4 regions of the Paenibacillus sp. FSL H7-0703 genome follow, and region 1 is predicted to be linked to each of the others. Evidence: predicted binding sites of a transcription regulator. Region 1 holds the regulator's gene; each other region holds the start of a gene.

Region 1 (3,178 bases):
TGCATCAAATGCCTCTTCTACACTACGTTCATCCCATAAAAGGGTATCATCAAGATCAAACATTACCGCCTGAATCGTCATCTGAATTATCCACTCTCTTTCCACAGTATATGTACACCTATTTGCTCGGTTAAATATTTGAATCGTTATGTGTGCCCATATTAAGCAAGCGGCCGCAGCATGTTATATGAAATAACATCATACGGCCTTTGTTAAAGAGCTACAGGCTAAATCAGTTATTTCTTGTCCACCTGTATCTGATTGGATAGCGCAAACTTCTCAAGTCGCTCTGCAATGGCATCCGTGTCATAGCGACCTAATGATTTTGTGAAAATGAAATTACCGCCCTTACCTTTTCTTTCAACGGTTACGTAACCCTTTTCAATCTTGATGGCTTTCATGTCCCCAGCCGTCATTGGACGTTCTCTACCACCTTTCAGCATATAGAGAGTATCCTTTCCCACTTTCAGATAAGGACGACGGATGAAAAAGATAACAGCCAGCATCAAGTAGAGGCCGAATACAAGCCAATCCATTCCTCGCATGCCAGTCTTAGTCAAAAAGTAACTCATAAGCATGTACAATACAGAAAGACCAGCCAGCATAATTGGCACAGTAATGTTACGACCACGGAAAATATCCATTGCAGAACCTGCGCCATTAATGGTTTGAATGCCTTGCTTTTTGCGCGATTTATTTAAATGCGCTGTGTTTTTGCGTACTTTTCTTTCAAATGATCGGGCCATCTCTCAATTCCTTCCCAGATATATTACAATAAAACAATTGCCTCAAAGCTGATCTATATAGATACCGAGAACGGTACCTAAAACAAAAGGCAAATTGCAGGCTTGGGCGCTTTAACAACTTTAATGCTTCAGCCCGTCATTTCCCTTCGATGTATCATCGTCCACAAATTCAATCGTTTCAAGCTGCTGCCGAAAATTACGGCGAATGTTACCTAAATAAATTTCCCGAAGATTGGCGCGCTCTGTGGCTTCCTCTTCCGTCAAACCCTCGGATTTTGCTTTGCGCGCTAATTCATTGATGCGCTGAACTAAGCTGTCTATATCCAAATTGTGTCCCCTCCATAAAAGCAAAGATATAATACACTTTGACATGTAGAAAAGAGCTTGTCAAGGCTCCCGCATTACGCTCCCTGACAAGCTCTAATTGTCTATAGATCAGAAGTTAGGAAGCTTGAGTACCTGACCTGCCTGTACTCCCCGATCCTCCAAACCGTTAATCCGCACAATTCCTTCTATATATACCCGTGTATCCATTCGTTCCGGTTTATGATTTGCGGCAATCTCCCACAACGTATCTCCAGGTTGTACGGTCAGTTTAGTCACTTCTTCCTTGGAAGCTGAAGGTGCCGCGAAAACCGTAAGTACACCTGCCCCTGCAATCCAAGCAACAATCACTAAAATAAGAAGCTTAACTAAAAGAGTATTAGTAATAATTTGCATAAAATGCGCTCTACCCTCTTTTCGGGTCTCCTGCAAATTTTCTGAATTCATCGGAAAAATACTTTGATAAGTGCTATATTTCATCATTGGCTGCGACCTCCAAACGTTTGTTCTTATGTTTTCACAATATAACACGAACATTTGTTTTGTTCAATAGAAAAGAGAACAAAAGTTCGCGATTATTTTTAGGGATTATTTAGAACTTATGTTTGTACGAACGGAGGTTCTATGCTATAATTTTCCCAAACGTTACTAAATGGGGTTGATACGGTATGTCTAAGATTTCGAGCCGCCAGCAGGCCATTCTTGAATTTATCCGCAATGAAGTGCGTCTAAAGGGATACCCCCCTTCTGTACGCGAAATAGGCGAGGCTGTCGGATTGGCCTCCAGTTCTACGGTTCACGGTCATTTGGATCGTTTAGAGAAAAAAGGACTCATTCGACGCGATCCTACAAAACCACGGGCTATTGAGTTACTCGGTCAAGACGAATCGGATAACAGCAACTTGATTAATTACTCCATTAGTCGTGTCCCCGTCGTCGGCAAAGTAACTGCTGGCCTTCCTATTACGGCGACAGAAAATATTGAAGATTACTTTCCTCTTCCCCAACACTTTGTTGGTGAGGATAAAATATTCATGTTATCTGTTGTAGGCGAAAGCATGATTGAGGCTGGGATTGCTAACGGAGACTATGTAATCGTACGTCAGCAGCAGACCGCTGATAATGGCGATATTGTTGTAGCTATGACAGATGAAGACGAAGCTACAGTTAAAACCTTCTACAAAGAAAAAGATCATATCCGGCTTCAACCTGAAAATCCAGCCTTTGAACCGCTTCGCCTGACACACGTCAGCATTTTGGGCAAGGTTGTAGGACTCTTCCGGGACTTCCACTGATTTCTCGTTCTTTCTTCCCCGTTATTCTAACCACTAATACAAAACCGGCTGCCTAGGGCAAGCCGGTTTTGTATTGTTATTATGTATCTCACAACTATTTTTTCATTTCAGCAACCTATTCCTATTGTTTCTACTATAAAATCAGCCTCCTCATCTCAAATAATCACCCACTGATCTTGAGCAGCTATACTGTTATGGGCAAAACTAATAGATCTTTCTTTGTTTTGGATAAATATGGTATATTAATTACTCATAGCTCTGTAGGAGGAATTAAATGAAAAAAATTATAATTTCAGCGTTTTTTGTGATATTTATCGCCATAAGCTGTGTAGTACCAACAATGGATCATTTGTATGCAAAAGAGAAATCACACATAACAACCTACGATCGTATTCAGTACATACAAATACTTATCCATTTCAGGTATTTAGAAAAGCAACTCGAAGCTGTAATTTCCGAAAGAAACAATTATCCAGAAGACAGCCAAGAATATAAACTGCTCTCTGAACAACTGAATCATATTCTTGCTCAAGAGGCGTACTACGAGAAAAAACTTAACACTCTTAATAGTAAATAATTTTCATACTAAACTGCATATTATTTATCTACACTATTAGACTCATGCCGACCTGCCTGTAACATTCTCCTGCAACGTAAAGTTGAAATGGCGAAGACAGGTTCGCATGAGTTTTTTGTTAACCATTAGTAATATAGGTACCAGCTTCTTTTTGCTTTTAATAGATTTATGCTGATACATTACTATCACAATTGACATATGTATATAGCAGACCTAAGCAAAGGAGATATGCAGAT
Region 2 (3,178 bases), on a different contig from region 1:
ACTAGGGATTTATGAAATAAAAACAGCTGACGGGCAATCATACTGGGGGCATGCCGGCGGTACTTTCGGATTTGAATCGAGAGCCTTCGGATCTCTAGGCGGGCAGCATATTTTGGTAACGTGCATCAACTCGGTAGCTCCGGAAGTGGAGCCGGCTCACAATAAAATAATCAATAAGGAGTTTGGCCGTTAAGTTTAAAGCCGACATCGCGCCCTTTATTTGAGGGCGGATGTCGGTTTCTGCTGTGATTAACCGTCGTTTCATGCAATCGAGACACATATGTCAGCATTCAGAATAAAACGACATCAAAATAGATAAGATGCACGAGAGGCATAACGACGGCGTATTTTATATTCGGTCAGTCAAGCTCTACTATCAACTTCTTTACCACTTCCGCCAACAGATTGTTTACCGCCGAAATCGGTAAAATAGGTTAGACGCAAATTCGAAATAGAGAATAAGAAAATATATATAAATTTTTAGAAATATAGTAGGTATAGACGACGTAATATTACTAACCTACACATTGCACCAGCCTACAATTTCTATTTAAAAAAGACTTCAAGGAAAATCAAACATTAAGACTGTTGTACAAAAATATCAGAATTTCGTATATGTTATTCCGCTAACGGGATACGTTAGTTCAATGGAACAGCGACAGTCTAGGACTTTATCTTCTCGTCCTTAGTTGTCGCTGTTCCAATTTCTAAGTCCGTCTAAAACTTATTTTATGAAGTCTAGCGGTATGACAATTCGAAAGGTCGCATGGAATAAAGACACTCAGTCAAATACTTTGGTTTCTGCTGACAGTAGATTAAAACCCCGGATTGCTCAGGGGTTGTTTTTTATCTGATCGTATATTCGTAAACTTTATCCTGAATCTTTATCTCTGCTTTTAATGGCTTATCACTTTTAGCCACCTCATTGGGGATCTCTGAAAGATAGTACAGTGTTCCCGTTTTAAGTGGGTCTACGCTAGTTATGTTGGTGTAAGTAAAGTCTTCACCACCACGTTCCTCAATAGTACTGAATGTATCATAATCATATTTGTTATCAAATTTTAGGTTTACTTCCGCTATTTTATCCGCTTTAATACCTTCTGTCCCAAGATTTTTGGCTTTAATGATTAGAGCAAAGAAGGTGGAGTCTGTTTCTTTGGATTTGTATAGTGTGTGGAAGTCTCCCGGTTTAGAGGGTTCGATTTTTTTCGAAATCTTATTTCCCGTTACTGTTATATCAGCGAAATCTTGTATTGTAACTGTCTCGCCCTTTTTAATAGGTGTAACCGTATCTTCTTGCTTTTGTTCCACTGGTGCTGCTGGTGCGGCAGTATTCGTTGGCGTAGTAGCTGGTTTAGTGTCATTTGTTGTGGCAGTTTGTTTAGGCGAGCAAGCTGCAAGCGTTAGAAACGCGGCAGCCACCAATATACCTGTTACAATTTTCATATTATCCCCCTGATTTTGTATTTTCGTGTAGTCTATCAGACCTAGGAATATTTTTCTAGGACAAAAGTTTTGGATTCGGCATACAAAAAGCCTTGTCTAGAACGTATGTTCGGAATATGATTTCTACATAACACATCAGGAGGCTGTATACATGGGAAAGAAACTTGAGGGCAATGGATTATGGGAAAGCAGTCGGATAATCATCCCTAAACATAAGGAAGCATGCCTGAAGCTTATGAAAGATCGCCAACGGCGTGGTAAGCCTGAACTTGATGATCAAGAAGTGCAGCTAATTGAGCAGGCGATCATAGTCTCTTACAACACACGTCAACCTATATCGATAGTGGTTTTTAGCCCGTTCGATGACGAAGAACTCACAGGTGTAATCATGTCTATAAATACTGCTCGCAGGGAAGTGAAACTGTTTCGTGGCGAGGATGATTTTAGTTGGAACAAGTTGGAGGATATCATTTCAGCAAGTATCTAGCAAAAATCTAAGGGGAGTAAATATTCTACTGACGTTATCCAACAAACAAGAAATATTTTCAACCGCCTTACCTACGACATTTCAAGTCGAAGTCTTTCTAGGAGCATTTGACGCTAGTGTTTTAGCTGATTAACTAAAAAAGCAGATCCTCATATCGCAATCGAAGACTTCCTGATGATGATGCGTTACACCCGCATCAAGTTAAAGAAAGAGGCTTACAGAGTGGTACAAGACTATTACGGAGAAGCTCACTTTTACAGAAAAAGCCTGATGAGCTACAATGACATCGCGCTGGGCCAAGGTAACTTTTTCTTCGCTAGCGGTCCATTCGTTGTGCGAAAAATGGACCGCTGGCGAAGAAAGGTATCAATTTAGGTTAATGAAGCAATTCTATAGGCTCTTGCTTGTCGTGGCTGGAAAATTAACAAATGAGGCAGGAGGATCCCTGCCTTCGGCGTTTTATAATTCTACGTGTGAGAAAAGCGGAGTGGATAAATAACGCTCACCTGTATCAGGTAATATGACCACGATCATCTTGCCTTTGTTTTCTGGAAGTTTCGCAATTTGTGTTGCTGCATAAACCGCAGCCCCAGAAGAAATACCAACAAGCAGCCCTTCTGTTTTGGCAAGCAGGCGTGCAGTTTCAAACGCATCTTCGTTTTTAACTTTGAAAACCTCATCCACATATTCTTCATTAAAGTTATTTGGAATGAAACCAGCACCGAGTCCTTGTAGTTGATGTGAACCTGGAGTACCGCCAGACAGCACTGGTGAATCGAACGGTTCGACGGCTATCACTTTTACAGAAGGTTTTCGTTCCTTCAATACTTGGCCAACGCCCGAAATAGTTCCACCTGTACCTACGCCCGCGATAAAAATATCTACACCGCCGTCTGTATCCTGCCAGATTTCCTCCGCTGTAGTTTTGCGATGAATTTCTGGATTGGCAGGATTGCTGAATTGCTGTGGTATGAAAGAGTTCGGTATTTCGGCAGCTAAGAGCTCAGCACGCTTGATAGCGCCTCTCATCCCCTCGGATCCCGGTGTTAACACAAGCTCAGCACCGAACGCAGTCAAAAGCTTACGACGTTCGATACTAAACGTTTCAGGAAGTGTAATTATAAGTTTATATCCAAGAGACGCAGCTGCAAATGCAAGTCCGATTCCAGTATTTCCACTTGTCGGCTCGATAATAACGGAGTCTTTATTGATTAAGCCCTTCTCCTCAGCGTCTTTAATCATAGC
Region 3 (3,178 bases), 4.7 Mb from region 1:
TGCTACCAGACATCGAACGAAAATTACTGCGGATACTCTACAACTATTCAGCCGGAAGAAGACGGCTACCGACAATGAAGGAATTGGAGATAAAGACGGGAAGGCGCACAGAGGACATAAAGGCGGGGCTGCTGGCTCTTGAAAAGGATAATTATATCTTGTGGGAAAACAAATCGGACACACGGCATATTGTCATTATTGAAGGCTGGGATCGTGATCAGAAGATTGTCACGCCTCCGGGGGCTGCAAATAGGTACTATACAGAATATTAAAAAAACGAAAGTCCGACGCGTGGCGGACTTTCGTTTTAATGAGTGAAAAAGCGTATTAGGGCCAAACCAATAGAAACAATTGCCGATATTCCGATTCCGACAATCCATTTCATTAGAGTAGCGTTAGATTCGTTGATTTGTGCTTTTACATATGTTTCAGTGGCTACACCGTGGGACTTAAGTTGTTCACTAAAGATGGTCTTGATTCTGTCTTCGGTGGGCACTTTTTCGAAAAGTTCACGCATGTATAGCTTCAATTCTAAAGTGGATTTGTCCAAGTCTGATTTTGAAACCTTATCTTTTAAATCGTCTTTCAAGTCTTTTTGACCTTGCTCCAGACTTTCTATTCTACGCAGTATATCGTTCATTCCGCCTCCACCTCCGCTTCCTGTTGGGCTTTCCTCACCAGCTGCTGATTCATTTGAAGACCATTGTTGTTTAGGAGTAGTTTTTTGCCGTCTGTTTTCTTTTATTCCGAACTTTACTACATTTGAGCCTTCTCTATCTCCTATTTTCACGAAATTATTCATCGTCATCGCTCGAATCCCCATTTTCATTTTCTATTATAACCGGGGCTGTAAACAGGGTGACTTCGTCATTCAATAAAACAACAAAATGATATTCTCCGGCCGTATCAACTTCAATACCCTGTTGTGTGGCGACGCTAACGCCTCCATCTACAGACTTAATTTTCTCTATATCATTATTATTTTCTAACATTAATTCACTAAGCGGGAGTACATCCAACACATTTCCAGATGGGTCTCTAAACTCAGCAGTGATTCTATTGTTTTTAGGTTCATGTAAATGCATAGCTGAAGTAATGCAAAATTTCAATTTTGAAGGTAGAGACATCTTTCGTTTATAAAAAGGCTCATATATTAACATTTTTTTCTTTTCATCGAAAGCGCCTATGTTGGTCATGTCCTCTGAAAGGATAAAGTAATAAATTCTTGTATCGTTAAGCATATTCTCACCGTCATGAATCTCCATCGGCTGGAGTAGTTGCTGTGCATCTTCCGTAAGTATAGTTTACCCTATTGATACGCGTTTGGCTATATCTGCCAATATAATATAGGTAAACTCAGGAGTAAGAAAACAACCTAAATTGAAAAACTTCTGTGTGACTTGGCAATAATATTTTATTGCACAGAACAAGTGTTCGCAATATAATCAATACATAACACATCAGGAGGCTACATACATGTCTAAAAAATTAGAGGAAAATGGGTTATGGGAAAGCTCGCGCATTATTATACCGGAGCATAAGGAAGCATATTTAAAGTTAATGAAGGATCGCCAGCACCGCGGTAAACCTGAGTTGGACGACCAAGAGGTTCAGCTCATCGAGCGGGCGCTCATAGACTCTTACAACTCACGCAACGCCGTCACGGTGACCGTATTTAGCCCGTTTGACGATACGGTTATGACTGGTGTAGTTACGTCAATTAACACGGCTAGACGTGAGGTAAAACTGTTTCGCGGGGAAGATGATTTTAGCTGGATTAAGCTAGAGGATATTATATCGACAAATTTTTAAAATCTCTTGCTTACGTCATGCGCCCCTATATAATTAAGGTAGATTAATTAGATAGGCGGTGTGAGGTGTTAAGTAATGCGATTTATATATTACTCGGTATTTTGGATGCAATAGCCGTTATGGTGTTCTCCTTGAAAATATATATGTTGCCAGTTGCATCATATAAAAAAAGGATTATTGGGTTTGGGATATTCATAGCCATAATTTCATTTTTTATGCGTGTGGTTTTTGACATTCCAAAATGGGATCTACCTTTACAATATATACTCTTTATATTGTTTTTCCGTTATGGAATGGCGATTAAAACGCATTTAGCCGCATTTATCTTAGGAGCTGGTATTAGTGCATATGCAATTTTGCAGGTCGGTGTTTATTACCTGTATAACTTGTTGGGTATTTTGCAGACCGGTGTACTACAGCAAAACACAACCTATCAGGTCTTTGTCCTCCAAATAACATATATACTTATCAGCTTTGCTATATCTTTTGCCCTCAGGATTTATTATGTTGGATTTTCATTTATTGTCACGCCACCACACGATTTTTTGTGGCGTGAAAATTATTTATCCGAAGAAAATAGGAGAGTATCAATTAGCGCTCTTTTATCCTCTGTAACCATCTGCATAGCAGGGGTGCTTTTATACCAGCTAAGTCCGTTTATTTTGTTGCTTATGTCTATATTCACATTTGGTCTCTCTTATTTCTTTTCACGTAAGGAGGACAGGGAAGATGCTAGAAAGGCTATCGAGGCGTATCGCGTTAGGAATAAAAAGAGCTGATCCAGACGGACCCGGCAGCGCCGACGTACTAACATATATAATTGCGATTAAGCTTAATTGGTATTCTGGCCTAATACTTACGCTATTGTTCGGATGGGTACTAGGGGATGTTTTAAATGCCCTATTGGCCTTTCTTTCTTTCGTTGCCCTCAGGAAGTTTTCGGGCGGGTTCCATTTTCGTTCTCTAACATTCTGTGCTGTATTTTCAGCTGCACTTTTCGCAGCAATTCCATTGATACATTTGGGATATGAAGGCACGTTACTTCTTACAGCCATATCGGCAGTAATTGTACTCTATGTGGCTCCTCGCAAATCTAAGGACCTTAATCCTTCGGGATTAGATCCATATTTAAAATGGATTTCGTTAGCTGTCGTAATCACTAATTTTATAATCCAATCCCCTGTAATTGCTCTATCTTTCACGGCTCAGGCTGTTCTACTTCTACCACGGAAGGGAGGTGAGCAGGATGAATAAGAAGATCGCACGTTTAGCAGCAAACCGTTTGACTAAAGATGCTGAAATTGCATCGAGAAACGAAAAGACAATAATTGGGGCAATACCGCTTCCAAAAGAACTAAAAAAGAAA
Region 4 (3,178 bases), 990 kb from region 1:
TGTGCGAGGCTTTCGCCCCAAATAGCGAAGCGCAAGTACATAAGCCTGTTGCTTTTCATCTGCCAGAACGATATCTTCCAGTTCTTTTTTATCAAATGACGTTCCTTTGAACATATTGTACTTGATCATTACATCTTCTAATACAGACAGCGAATACGGACCAAAATGAATGATATACCTTCCACGTTTGCGTCCCTGTCCCTGCTCTACCCTAGTAATCATCAATTCCTCATGATCCGGAAAAAGAGAAATCCCTTGTTGCTTATTTGCTTCCGAAGTGTATTCATCTTCATCGTCCAACTGCAATATATTTCCCTCACTTTGAAATTCACGAAAGCAGCCTTTGAACACCTGCTACGCAAAGTTAGATTCCGCGACAAAGCAGACTTTAGTTGATGCAAAAATGCCCTGCACAACTGTGCAGGGCATCAGAATCATGCTATTCAAACGGACGGTGCCATAACCCTGGCCCCAGTTCACAAATCAGGGTTCACCAAGCTTTATTCAAGCTCCAACAATTCCTGTTCTTCCTTCGCTTGCTGTGCCAACTCTTCTTCTGTAGGCGGAGCAACCGTCGTAACCAAATTGCTGGCCACCCGAATTTTTTGTTCGATCGTACTAGCAATATTCGGATTTTCCTTCAAAAATTGTTTAGCATTCTCACGTCCCTGACCAAGGCGCTCACCTTCGTAGGAATACCAGGCTCCGCTCTTGTCGACAATGTCATGCTCCGTACCGATATCGATCAAGCTACCTTCTTTGGAAATACCCTCACCGTACATAATATCCACCTCAGCCTGACGGAAAGGAGGGGCAACTTTGTTCTTCACGACTTTAATACGTGTGCGGTTACCCACAATGTCGTTACCCATTTTCAAACTTTCAATACGACGAACATCCAAACGTACCGTAGAGTAAAACTTCAAGGCGCGTCCACCTGGTGTTGTTTCAGGGTTACCGAACATAACACCTACTTTTTCACGTAGCTGGTTAATAAAAATAGCAATGGTTTTCGACTTATTAATGGCTCCAGAAAGCTTACGCAATGCCTGAGACATCAAACGTGCTTGAAGACCAACGTGGGAATCTCCCATTTCGCCTTCAATCTCTGCCTTGGGCACAAGTGCCGCTACGGAGTCAACAACTACAATGTCTACTGCTCCACTACGTACAAGGGCTTCGGCAATCTCAAGCGCCTGCTCTCCTGTATCTGGTTGCGATAGTAACAACTCATCAATATTGACACCCAGCTTGCTTGCATACGACGGATCAAGCGCATGCTCGGCGTCGATAAAGGCGGCTTGTCCGCCTGTTTTTTGCACCTCTGCGATAGCGTGAAGAGCTACTGTCGTTTTACCGGATGATTCCGGTCCGTATATTTCAATAACCCGGCCTCTTGGAAAGCCGCCCGTTCCTAACGCAATATCCAAAGCAATCGAACCACTGGGGATCGTTTCCACTTGCATATGGGTAGACTCACCCAACTTCATAATGGAACCTTTACCAAATTGCTTTTCTATTTGACGGAGCGCCATATCCAGCGCAGCACGACGATCTGACAATAAACTCACATCCTTCATTGTTTGTACTTTAATAATACCTTGTTTTGACACGCTTGCCAAGCATTTTTTCGAACATACATTCGTTTTTTTTATTCGCACAACTCTCTTCTATAATTACACCTGTCTCTTAAAACAAAAAAAGAACCGCTGGCAAAAGGCTTTGCAACGGTTCTTCCGATAAGATGATTATACCATGAATATCTATCTAAAACAACTCTACGAGTCACACTGTACATAGATGTTTAAGAGAGTTTCTCGTTCTCTACCAGCCTGCGCCACAATCTGTACAGGATTGCTTTAACTGATCGCAGTCGGATTGTTTCACGGTTGCCACTCAGTCTCAGTTCATGTACTTCCGTTTCCTTGTCGCGTTCAGCAATGCCAATATACACTAGACCGACTGGCTTCCGTTCGGAATACCCAGGCCCAGCTACACCAGTAACTGAAAGTCCAAAATCGCTATCCATGATCATTCTCGCCTGCTCTGCAAGCACAAGGGCTACTTCCTTACTCACTGCGCCTGGCGCATGGTCCCCTTCCAAATAATCATAAGGCACGTTGAGTAACTTCATCTTCATTTCATTGGAATAGCACACGATGCCACCTTGAAACATAGCAGCACTGCCAGGTATAGAAGTAATCTGTTCCATCAGCATTCCACCTGTACAGCTTTCTGCCGCACTCACAGTGAGTTCGCGTTTGGCCATTAGATCTACGATAACCTTCTCCAGCGCAACATCCTCGCTTGCATACATATACTCCGAAAGACGCTGCTGAATTTCTACTTCCGTAGCTGTCAACTTAATTAATGCTTCACTTTCGCTGGCCGCCTTGGTGGATATACGGATCGTGACTTCCCCTTCCTTGGCATAAGGAGCAATCGTAGGATCTGTCTGGGATTGGATCAAATCTAACAAATGGGTTTCAAGAGCTGACTCACCGATCCCTGCAAATTTTAGCATTTTCGAATAAATTGGCATTTCCTCACCGCTCAATGCTTGCTGAAGCAACCAAGGTTTCGCATGGTTTGCAAACATGGGTTTGAGTTCCTTAGGCGGTCCAGGCAAAACTACATAAAATTTACCGTCCTGTGCAATCGCGTCGCCCACAGCTAGCCCTGTCTCATTTTCAAGTGGAGTAGCACCTTCAATAGAAAGCGCCTGCCGGCGGTTATTCTCGGTCATTTCTACCCCACGGTTACGGAAAAATTGATCTAGCTTGTCCATTGCAAGACGATCTATGTGCAATTTTCGCCCCAATACAGCCGCTATCGCCTCTTTCGTCAAATCATCCTGAGTCGGCCCCAGACCGCCGGAAAACAAAATAATATCCGCACGCTTCTGAGCAATTCTTATCGCTTCCTGAAGCCGATCTATGTTATCGCCAACCACAGTCTGAAAATATACATCGATTCCAATTGTAGCCAGCTCTTGTGACAAATATTGAGCATTTGTATTCACTATTTGTCCGAGTAATAACTCTGTTCCTACTGCAATTATTTCAGCTTTCATCAATTCTTCCTCCTGTACTGCGAATATTATGGGAATTATATAAAGAAACAGCAATAAGTTTAGTCCCTATTGCTGTTTCCATAAAATTTATCCTGTTAAACTTTG

What was found. Region 1 encodes LexA, which represses DNA repair genes until DNA is damaged. Its sites were predicted from a motif close to CGAACATATGTTCG; they were not measured.
Region 2: a site for LexA is predicted at 1,545-1,558, ahead of MHB46_RS25315 (YolD-like family protein). Genes of this name have one in related genera too.
Region 3: a site for LexA is predicted at 1,424-1,437, ahead of MHB46_RS21730 (YolD-like family protein). Genes of this name have one in related genera too.
Region 4: a site for LexA is predicted at 1,632-1,645, ahead of recA (recombinase RecA). Genes of this name have one in related genera too.

Annotation. Positions count from the first base shown of each region.
Region 1 is NZ_JBBOPF010000001.1:90,551-93,728, reverse strand. Features, by position in the region: gene MHB46_RS00430 (HAD family hydrolase) at 1-81, opposite strand, end outside; gene MHB46_RS00425 (hypothetical protein) at 237-746, opposite strand; gene MHB46_RS00420 (DUF896 domain-containing protein) at 867-1,073, opposite strand; gene MHB46_RS00415 (LysM peptidoglycan-binding domain-containing protein) at 1,182-1,550, opposite strand; gene lexA (transcriptional repressor LexA) at 1,739-2,365, shown strand; gene MHB46_RS00405 (hypothetical protein) at 2,640-2,942, shown strand; gene MHB46_RS00400 (hypothetical protein) at 3,177-3,178, shown strand, end outside.
Region 2 is NZ_JBBOPF010000002.1:255,748-258,925, reverse strand. Features, by position in the region: gene MHB46_RS25325 (serine hydrolase domain-containing protein) at 1-193, shown strand, start outside; gene MHB46_RS25320 (bZIP transcription factor) at 847-1,446, opposite strand; gene MHB46_RS25315 (YolD-like family protein) at 1,598-1,933, shown strand; gene cysK (cysteine synthase A) at 2,393-3,178, opposite strand, start outside.
Region 3 is NZ_JBBOPF010000001.1:4,819,468-4,822,645, forward strand. Features, by position in the region: gene MHB46_RS21715 (hypothetical protein) at 1-272, shown strand, start outside; gene MHB46_RS21720 (hypothetical protein) at 308-808, opposite strand; gene MHB46_RS21725 (hypothetical protein) at 795-1,265, opposite strand; gene MHB46_RS21730 (YolD-like family protein) at 1,477-1,812, shown strand; gene MHB46_RS21735 (hypothetical protein) at 1,878-2,591, shown strand; gene MHB46_RS26275 (accessory gene regulator ArgB-like protein) at 2,542-3,066, shown strand; gene MHB46_RS21740 (hypothetical protein) at 3,059-3,178, shown strand, end outside.
Region 4 is NZ_JBBOPF010000001.1:1,078,035-1,081,212, forward strand. Features, by position in the region: gene MHB46_RS04195 (regulatory protein RecX) at 1-306, opposite strand, end outside; gene recA (recombinase RecA) at 501-1,562, opposite strand; gene MHB46_RS04205 (competence/damage-inducible protein A) at 1,805-3,073, opposite strand; gene pgsA (CDP-diacylglycerol--glycerol-3-phosphate 3-phosphatidyltransferase) at 3,169-3,178, opposite strand, start outside.